DNA from 3 places in the Catellatospora sp. NPDC049609 genome. Region 3 is predicted to be linked to each of the others. Evidence: riboswitches for the same ligand, from Rfam matches in the RefSeq annotation. Region 3 holds a riboswitch; each other region holds the start of a gene.
What was found. A riboswitch is a leader RNA that binds a small molecule or an ion and turns the genes downstream of it on or off. The one in region 3 is predicted to bind ZMP and ZTP.
Positions count from the first base shown of each region.

Region 1 (3,203 bases), on a different contig from region 3:
CCGTCCACGAGGTGCGGGTCGCCGACCTCAGCGCGCTGCGCCCGAACGGCCGCTGGCGGGTCGACGTCGAGTGCACGGTCGGCGCGCCCGGCGGCGCCGAGCCCGTGCAGGTCGAGCTGATCCGGCTGGGGGCGGGCGGCCCGCCACAGCCCCCGGGCCCGCTCGCCTACCAGCGGGCGACCGTCGAGGAGCTGCGCCCGCTGCCCGAGCCGCGCCTGCTGCCCGGCGGCCAGGCCGCCGCCGGGCACAGCGTGGTGCGTCTGCCGGACGGCACACACCGGCGGGGCTGGCTGCGGCTGGAGAACGTGCAGCAGCCGGAGGCGATCGGCTTCCGGCTCCGGCCGTACGGCCGCCGCAACGAGCACGACCAGGGCCTGCTGGCGGTGTACGCCCTGCGCTGACGCCACGGCCGCCCGCATGTGGTGCGCGGGGCAGGCCGATCAGGCGGCCACGCCGGTCAGGACGTCTCGTCGGCCGCGCCCTGCCCGGACACCGCGTCCACCAGGTAGACCTGCTCACCGGCGCGGGGGTCGCGGGCGTGCAGGACGTGGCACAGCGGTGACGCGGGGCCGCCGAGGTCGACCACGGTCGCCGCGGCGCCGAGCACGGCCCGTTCCAGGCGCGGCGGCGTGCTCAGGTCGATCCTGGTCACCACGCCGGGCGTCACCCATACCGGCACGCCCGCCAGCAGCCCGGACAGTTGCAGGTGGAAGTGGCCACAGAGGATCGCGCGCACGTCGGAGCCGCGTACGGCCGCGGCGAGCGCGGCCCCGTCGCGCAGGTTCACCCGGTCCATGATCAGCGAGGTGGGCACGGCGAGCGGCGGGTGGTGCAGCACGACGACCGACCCGGCCGGGGCGGGCTCGGCCAGCACCTGCCGCAGCCAGGCGAGCTGCGCCGGGCCCAGCTCGCCGTGCACCTCGCCGGGCACCAGGCTGTCCAGGGTGATCACGCGCAGCCCGCCGACGTGGCTGACGGCGGCGCAGGTGCCGCCGGGCATGGCCTGCCCCCGGTCGGTGCCGTCGGCGGCGAGGTGCCCCGACCCGAAGACCTCGGTGAACGCCGCGCGGGTGTCGTGGTTGCCGGTGCAGTAGACGTGCGGGATGCCGCGCTCGGCGCAGAAGCGGCCGACCTGGTCGCGGACGCCCGCGCAGCCCTCGGCGGAGCCGTCGTCGGCGAGGTCGCCGCTCACCACGACCAGGTCCAGGGCGGGCACGTGGCGGGCGTCGTGCAGCAGGCCGGCCAGGGCGGCTTCGGCGTCGACGGCGGGGTGGCGCAGGTGGGTGTCGGACAGGTGCAGGATGCGGTGGCGGTCGGTCACGGGCGCGGCTCCTCGTCTCGGTGAGGAACGCCCAGGCGGTCGACGTCCCGACCGTCACTCCCCGGTGGTGCTCCACCCGCGCCAGTCGTGTGCGCTCAAGGTACGCCCGGCGCCGATCGCGGGCAACGCGGTTCCCTTCCGGCCGCCCATGGCTCAGGATGGTGCGGTGCGGATGACGTGGCGCACCGCCCTGGGCGGGCTGGCGGGACTGGTCGCGGCGGTGGCGTGGGCGCTCGCGTCCGCGCGGTACATGCCGATCATGCAGCCGACGGGCTTCTGGCTCACCGACGACGGCATGTCCTATCCCAACATCGCCTCCAACAACACGTACTGGCCCCGGGAGATCCGGCACCTGGCCATCCTGCTGGCCTTCGCCGCGGTGGTGCTGGTCGTCGGCTGGTCGGGCCGGGTGCTGGCCGTCGGCGCGCTCGCCTCGCTGGGGTGGCTCGCCGCGGACCTGGCGCTGGACCGGGCCGACGTGTCGGGCTGGTCCGCGGTGGCCGCGCTCGCCGCCGGTGCCGTGCTCCTCACCGCCGCGACGGCCGCCCTCGCCGGCCGGCTGGCCCGCGGCGAGCAGGGCTCCGCCGTGGTCCGGCACGTGGTCGCCGGGACCGCCGCGCTGCTGGCCGTGGCATGCCTGGTCGTGGTCACCCCGTGGGACTCGCCGGCCACGCCGGTCGAGATCCGGACCGAGGCGGAGCTGACCGCCGTCAAGTCGGTGCTGGCCGTGCTGTTCGCGGCGATCGCGGCGGTGGTGGTGGGACGGCCTGCCCGCAACACCGCGCTGGCGCTGGGCGCCGCGGGCGTGGCCACCGTCGCGGGTGCGATCGCCGTGGCCGACGACATGGGCCCGCTGTTCGGGCAGGTCGTGCCCCTCGCCGTCATCGCCTCGATGATCGCGGTGGCGGCGCCGCGGGTGCACGGCGCGTTCCCGCTGCTCGGGCTGACCGTGCTCGGGGTGTTCGCCGTGTTCGCCTCGGTCGCGGTGCTGTTCGTGTTCGGCATGCTGGTGGGCGGGACGATGACGGAGCTGGCGGGCAACCCGCCGGTCAACGGCGCCGACTCCGACATCGCGCTGGGGCCGGCGGCGCTGGGCATCGGCGTGGCGCTGTCGCTGTTCTCGTACCTGGTGACCATGCGGCCCGCGCCGCAGGACGCCCCGGTCGGCCCGGTCCCGGCCGGCCCGGCACCGGCGGATCCCGCCTCGGCCCGGTGACACCACCGCGACGGCGACGACACCGCGACGGTGACACGCCACGGTGACACCGTCACCGGCGGCATCGCTGCCGATACGCTCGGCGCACCGACACGGCGAGGAGAGCGAAGTGATCCGCTGGACGTACGCGTTCATCGACCGGCCCGCCGGCCTGTTCACCGAGGCCGCGTCGTTCTGGTCGAAGGCGACCGGCACCCATCTGACCGCCCGCCGCGGCGAGCGCGCCGAGTTCGCCACGCTGCTGCCGATCGGCGCCGACCCGTGCCTGAAGGTGCAGGCCGTCGGCGACGGCGGCGGTGCGCACCTCGACTTCGCCGTCGACGACGTCGCGGCCCTGGCCGGGCGGGCGCGGGAGCTCGGGGCCGCGGTCGTCGGCGAGCACGCGACGTTCACCGTGCTGCGCTCGCCCGGCGGCCTGCCGTTCTGCGCGGTGCCGTGGCAGGACGAGTTCCGCCGCCCCATGGCGCAGGCCGCGCCCGACGGCGCGCTCAGCCGCCTGGACCAGGTGTGCGTCGACGTCGGCCCGGACGCGTACGACGCCGAGGTGTCGTTCTGGGGCGAGCTGACCGGCTGGGGCGCGTACCCGGGCTCGCGGCCGGAGTTCCACGTCGTGGAGCAGCCCGCCGAGCTGCCGGTGCGCATCCTGCTGCAGCGGCTGCGCGAGCA
Region 1 covers NZ_JBFAOU010000020.1:11,271-14,473, forward strand. Annotated here, with positions in the region: gene AB0J67_RS08635 (hypothetical protein) at 1-401, shown strand, start outside; gene AB0J67_RS08640 (metallophosphoesterase) at 458-1,321, opposite strand; ZMP/ZTP riboswitch at 1,344-1,420, opposite strand; gene AB0J67_RS08645 (hypothetical protein) at 1,494-2,537, shown strand; gene AB0J67_RS08650 (VOC family protein) at 2,647-3,203, shown strand, end outside.
Region 1: it holds a riboswitch for ZMP and ZTP, as region 3 does, so the genes downstream of both, AB0J67_RS08640 (metallophosphoesterase) here and AB0J67_RS23450 (glycine hydroxymethyltransferase) in region 3, are expected to answer to the same signal.

Region 2 (3,203 bases), on a different contig from region 3:
CCGTGGTCGTGTGTGGTCGGCGACGTGCTGGCCACCTTTCCCGACGCGGTGCAGCGGGACCCGGAGACGCCCGCCCGGTGGGGGGTGGACGTGCCGGGCCCGGACGGTGCCGGATACCGGCTGATGTTCGTGCACGGCCTGCTGCAGCAGGTCGTGCGCTAGGCGTCGCGGACGGCGTCGCCGGGGCGGATGCGGCCGGGGTGGACGACCTGGGCGTAGACGCCGGCGCAGGGCTGCGGGGCGAGGCTGGGCAGCGGCACGACACGGTGGTATTCGGCGAGCACCCGCAGTGCGTCGGGGTCGCGGGGCAGGTCGCCGTGCGCGAGGGTCGGGACGGCGCACCGTGGGGTCGCGGCGATGACCCGCAGCCGCAGGTCGTCGCCGATACGCAGCTCCCGGCCGACCCACGCGTCCTCGGCGAAGCCGGTGGCGTCGGTGTGCACGACGATGTTGGGCCGGTAGCGGCGGGCGTCGGCGGCGCCGTCGGGGTGCAGGGCACCGATCCGGTTCACGGTCGCGGTGGTGATCAGGTGTACGGGCGCGAAGTCGAAGAACGTGCCGGGCGGGGCGCCGGTGCCGACGTTGCCGACGGTCAGCGGGGTGGTGTCGGTGATGCCGTCGCGCAGGACGGCGTCGGGGTCGGCGCGGTCGAGCAGCGGGATCTCGGGCGGGGTGCCGGTGAGGGTGACGTCGCGGCCGAGCAGCGCCGACAGCTGCTTGTCGACGTCGGGGTCGGTGCTGTGCGTGTGCAGGCCGGGGCCGGTGAGGCGGACGCCGGTGGCGTCGGTGGTGGCGGTGAGGGTGAGCAGCCGCTGCCACAGCCGGGGGTGCTTGGCGCTGGCGATGCGGCCGGTGGCGGTGTCGAGCAGGGCGAGGGCGCGGTCGCCGGTGATGCCCCGCTCGGTCACGTCGGCGCTGGCCAGCTGCTCGCCGAGCAGGGACTTGACCGGGTGGCGGTGCAGCGCGGCGACCGCGGCCCTCGCCGCGGTCACGGGTTGGCCCGCTCGGCGGCGGCGACGGCGTTGCGGAACAGCATCGCCACGGTGGTGGGGCCGACACCGCCGACGCGGGGGGTGATGGCCCCGGCGACGTCGGCGCAGGACTCGTCGACGTCGGGCAGGATGCGGCGGCCCTCGTAGCGCACGCCGCCGCCGACGACGGTCGCGCCGGGCTTGACGTGTTCGGGCTGGATGATGCCGGGCACGCCCGCGGCGGCGATGAGGACGTCGGCGCGGCGGGTGTAGCGGGGCCAGTCCTTGACGCCGGTGTGCACGACGGTGACGGCGGCGTCGGCGGTGGGCCGTTTCTGGGCGAGCAGCATCGCCAGCGGCCGGCCGAGGGTGGCGCCGCGGCCGACGATGACGACCTCCCGCCCGGCGATCGGGATGTCGTAGTGCGCGAGCAGGGCCTCGATGCCGGCGGGGGTGCACGGCAGCGGGCCGGGCATGCCCAGCGCGAGGCGGCCCATGTTGACCGGGTGCATGCCGTCGACGTCCTTGTCGGGGTCCATCACGGCGAGCGCGGCGTTGTAGTCGAGGTGCCCGGGGATCGGGTACTGCACGAGCATGCCGTGCACGGCCGGGTCGTCGCTCCAGGCTTTGATGACGGCTTCGACGTCGGCCTGGCCGGCGTCGGCGGGCAGGTGCTCGTGCGGTGAGACGAAGCCGAGGTCGGCGGCCTGCTGCTGTTTGATGCGGATGTAGCCGGCGCTGGCGTCGTCGTCACCGACGAGCAGCGTGGCCAGGCTCGGGGTGATGCCGCGGGCACGCAGCGCGCCGGCGCGGGTGGCGACGTCGGCGAGGACGGCTTCGGCGACGGGTTTGCCGGGCAGCAGCCGGGCGGTGGTGGTGGGCGCGGACATGCGGCTCCTCATCGCGGTCGCCCAGGCGGTCGGCTTCCGCGGCCTGCTCCCCGATGGTCGTTCCCATCCTCGTGCCGCCAGTCGCAACGTTCGGTGTCCAGCATGCCTCATCAGGGTGGCGGGTGCTGTGCTCGGGTGGGTTCGTGCCGCGGGGTCCGGGTTCGGGCGTGGCCGGCCGGTGGTCCGCGGCGCGGTGGGGGTGGCGGTGACGGATTTGTGTTTGCGCCGGGGCGGGCGGGTCGCCATCATCGCGGGATGATCGGGGAACACGTCGCGGACTTTTCCGTCAAACCCACGCTGACCGGCGAGAAGGTGGTGCTGCGCCCGTTCGCCGACACGGACCTGGACGGGATGCGGGCCGCGCTGAGCGACCCGGAGGTGATCCGGCTGACCGGCAGCACCGCCGATGAGGACCCGGTGGAGCAGGAGAGGATCCTGCGGCGCTGGTACGGCACCCGCAACGCCCAGCCGGACCGCCTGGACCTGGCGGTGGTGGACCGGGCCGGCGGCGGGTGCGTCGGGGAGGTCGTGTTCAACGAGTGGAGCGCGGCCGACAGCAGCTGCAACTTCCGGGTGCTGATCGGCCCGGCCGGCCGCGACCGGGGTCTGGGCACCGAGGCGGTCCGGATGTTCGTCGGGTACGGCTTCGAGCAGGTGGGCCTGCACCGCATCGGGCTGGAGGTGTTCGCGTTCAACCCGCGGGCGCGCCGGGTGTACGAGAAGGTCGGGTTCGTCGCCGAGGGTGTGCTGCGTGAGGTCAAGCGCGACGGCGACGGGTGGGTCGACGCGACGGTGATGTCGATCCTGTCGCACGAGTGGGAGCGCCACCGCGGCTGTCCGTGACCTGTGCCGGAGGGCGGCCCGCAGACCGCCCTCCAGCGGCGTCGGTCAGTCGCAGCGCCACCAGACGGCGCCGGGGATGGTCTGTTCGCTGCCGGCGGCGATGGGGAACTCCTGGCTGCCGCCGATCACGGAACCGTCCCGGCTGATCGCCGCGAACTGCGCGTCCGGTCCGTTGGTGGGCGGGACGGCCCCCGCGGCGGTCGGCAGGGTCCGGCCGGTGCCGAACGCGGTGAGTTCGATGTCGGTGCCGGCGTGCACCGTGTCGGGATCGAGCCGTGCGCGCCCGTCGTGGAACCGGTCTGCTCCGGCGCCGATGCCGTCGCCGTACGCGTCCGGCATGCTGCGGGCCGGCCACCACGACTGCCGGCCGGTGGCCCGGTTCCAGCGGATGAGCAGCGTGGTTCCGGCGGAGTCGCCGTACCGCACCGCGCCGGTGATCCAGTCGCCATAGACCGCGCCGACGCGGACGTCCTGGATCGGCTCGGCGGCTTGCTCGGGC
Region 2 covers NZ_JBFAOU010000046.1:12,192-15,394, reverse strand. Annotated here, with positions in the region: gene AB0J67_RS15535 (hypothetical protein) at 1-162, shown strand, start outside; gene AB0J67_RS15530 (MOSC domain-containing protein) at 159-992, opposite strand; gene AB0J67_RS15525 (tetrahydrofolate dehydrogenase/cyclohydrolase catalytic domain-containing protein) at 989-1,861, opposite strand; ZMP/ZTP riboswitch at 1,874-1,956, opposite strand; gene AB0J67_RS15520 (GNAT family protein) at 2,117-2,704, shown strand; gene AB0J67_RS15515 (hypothetical protein) at 2,750-3,203, opposite strand, start outside.
Region 2: it holds a riboswitch for ZMP and ZTP, as region 3 does, so the genes downstream of both, AB0J67_RS15525 (tetrahydrofolate dehydrogenase/cyclohydrolase catalytic domain-containing protein) here and AB0J67_RS23450 (glycine hydroxymethyltransferase) in region 3, are expected to answer to the same signal.

Region 3 (3,203 bases):
TCGTGGGGGGTGATCGCTGTCTCCGGTCAGAATCCGTAGTCAGACTGCAGATCCTGACCAGAACCCGCGATCAACGCCAGGCCGAACAGCGGGCGCGGCACGCTGCGGCTCGCCGCGGCGCTCTCAACCCGCCCGATGATCGCTCTCTCTGGTCAGAATCCGTAGTCACACTGCAGATCCCGACCAGAACTCGCGATCAACGCCAAGCGGGCGGGCGTGGCGGGGCGGGACGGACGGGCGGACCGGCCGCCCGTCCCGCGTGCGTGGGGTCAGCCCAGGTTGATGGTCGGGTAGAGCGGGAAGCCGGACAGCAGGTCGGTGGTCTGCCCGGCGACCCGGTCGGCGACACCGTCGGCCAGCACGTATGCCGCCTTGGACGGCTTGCCGTCGTTGCCGGTGCCGGCGGTGGTGCCCGCGAGCACGGTGTGGATCAGGTCGGCGATCTGGTCCATCTCGGCGGTGCCCAGGCCGCGCGTGGTCAGCGCGGGCGTGCCGAGCCGGATGCCGGAGGTGTACCACGCGCCGTTGCGGTCCTGGGGCACGGCGTTGCGGTTGGTGACGATGTTCGAGTCGAGCAGCGCCGACTCGGCCTGGCGGCCGGTGAGACCGTACGACGACACGTCCAGCAGCACCAGGTGGTTGTCGGTGCCGCCGGTGACCAGCGTCGCGCCGCGCCGCAGCAGGCCCTCGGCGAGCGCGTGCGCGTTGTCGACGATGCGCTGCGCGTAGTCGCGGAACTCGGGACGACGGGCCTCGGCCAGCGCGACCGCCTTGGCGGCCATCACGTGCGGCAGCGGGCCGCCGAGCACCATCGGGCAGCCGCGGTCGACCTGGTCGGCGAGCTCGGGCTGGCACAGCACCATGCCACCGCGCGGGCCGCGCAGCGACTTGTGCGTGGTGGTGGTGACGATCTGCGCGTGCGGGATCGGGTCGAAGTCGCCGGTGAGCACCTTGCCCGCGACCAGGCCCGCGAAGTGGGCCATGTCGACCATCAGGGTCGCGCCGACCTCGTCGGCGATCTCCCGCATGATCCGGAAGTTCACCAGCCGGGGGTACGCCGAGTAGCCCGCGACGATGATCAGCGGCCGGAACTCGCGCGCCGTCTTGGCCAGCGCGTCGTAGTCGACCAGGCCCGTCGCCGGGTCGGTGCCGTAGCTGCGCTGCTCGAACATCTTGCCGGAGATGTTGGGGCGGAAGCCGTGGGTGAGGTGGCCGCCCGCGTCCAGCGCCATGCCCAGCATCCGCTGGTCGCCGAGCTGGTGGCGCAGCTCCGCCCAGTCCGCCTCGGACAGGTCGTTCACGTGGCGAGCCTGCGCCTTGGCCAGCGCCGGGGCCTCCACCCGCTGGGCGAGCACGGCCCAGAAGGCGACCAGGTTGGCGTCGATGCCGGAGTGCGGCTGGACGTACGCGTGCGGCGCGCCGAACAGCTCCCGGGCGTGCTGCGCGGCGAGCGCCTCGACCGTGTCGACGTTCTTGCAGCCGGCGTAGAAGCGGCGGCCGACGGTGCCCTCGGCGTACTTGTCGCTGAACCAGTTGCCCATCGCCAGCAGGGTCGCGGGCGAGGCGTAGTTCTCGCTGGCGATGAGTTTGAGCGAGTCGCGCTGGTCGGCGATCTCGGCGCCGATCGCGGCGGCGACCGCGGGCTCGACCGCGGCGATGACGTCCAGGGCGTGGCGGTAGGCCAGGGACTCGCTGGACAGGGACGCGTCAGACATCGGACCTCCTTGACGAGACGGAAGAGGCCCAGGCGCACGGCACAGCGTCACGATGACGGAGCCGCTCCCCGATGGTTACCCATCCCAGCGCGCCAGTCACGGCCCACCCTCCACCCTAACAACCCACCCGCTCCCCCGCCCGCCACCGCACCGGCTCGCGCCCACATCATGGTCGATCATGAAGTTGTGGCAGCGACACGCCGTCGAACACGTCCATAAGTTCATGATCAACCCGGCGGAGGGCGGGGCCGTCAGCCGAGGGCGCGGTCGAGGTTGACGGCGGCGGAGATGAGGGAGAGGTGGGTGAAGGCCTGGGGGAAGTTGCCGAGCTGTTCGCCGGTGTGGCCGATCTGTTCGGCGAACAGGCCTACGTGGTTGGCGTAGGTGAGCATCTTTTCGAAGGCGAGGCGGGCTTCGTCGAGGCGGCCGGCTCGGGAGAGGGCCTCGACGTACCAGAAGGAGCAGATGGAGAAGGTGCCCTCGACGCCGCGCAGGCCGTCGGGGCTGACCGCCGGGTCGTAGCGGTAGACCAGGGAGTCCGAGACCAGGTCCTCGGCGAGCGCGTCCAGGGTGGACAGCCACTTGGGGTCGGTCGGCGAGACGAACTTCGCCATCGGCATCATGAGGACGGCGGCGTCGAGCACCTCGGCGTCCTCGTGCTGGGTGAACGCCTGCCGGGCCGTGGAGTAGCCCTTGCGCATGATGCGGTAGTAGATGTCGTCGCGGGTCTGGCGCCAGCGCGGCAGGTCGGCGGGCAGGCCGCGGTGGGTGGCCATGCGGATGCCGCGTTCGATCGCGACCCAGCACATCAGGCGCGAGTAGAGGAAGTTGCGGCGGCCGCCGCGGGTCTCCCAGATGCCCTCGTCGGGCTGGTCCCAGTGCCCGCACACCCAGTTCACCAGCTCGGTCACCTCCTCCCAGCGGTCGCTGGAGATCGGATTGGCCCACTTGTCGTAGAGGTAGATCGAGTCGATCAGGGCGCCGTAGATGTCCAGCTGCAACTGGCCCACCGCGCCGTTGCCGATCCGCACCGGGGCCGAGCAGCGGTACCCCTCCAGGTGCGGCAGCTCCTGCTCTACGAGGTCCGCACGGCCGTCGATGCCGTACATGATCTGCAACGGGCCGTCCGGGCCGTCCCCGCGCATCGCCACGTGCCGGTCCAGGAAGTCCATGAACGCCGCGGCCTCCTCGGTGAAGCCCAGCCGCAGCATCGCGTACAGGCAGAACGCGGCGTCGCGGATCCACACGTAGCGGTAGTCCCAGTTGCGCTCGCCGCCGATCTGCTCGGGCAGGCTGGTGGTGGCCGCCGCGACGATCGCGCCGGTCGGGGCGTACGTCAGCAGCTTGAGCGTGAGCGCCGAGCGGTGCACCATCTCCCGCCACCGGCCCCGGTAGCGCGAGGCCGACAGCCAGCGCCGCCAGTACCGCACCGTCTCGGTGAACTGGGTCTCCGCCTCCTCCAGTGGACACGACCGGGGCCGCACCTCG
Region 3 covers NZ_JBFAOU010000089.1:14,890-18,092, forward strand. Annotated here, with positions in the region: gene AB0J67_RS23450 (glycine hydroxymethyltransferase) at 270-1,715, opposite strand; ZMP/ZTP riboswitch at 1,735-1,825, opposite strand; gene AB0J67_RS23455 (glycoside hydrolase family 15 protein) at 1,967-3,203, opposite strand, start outside.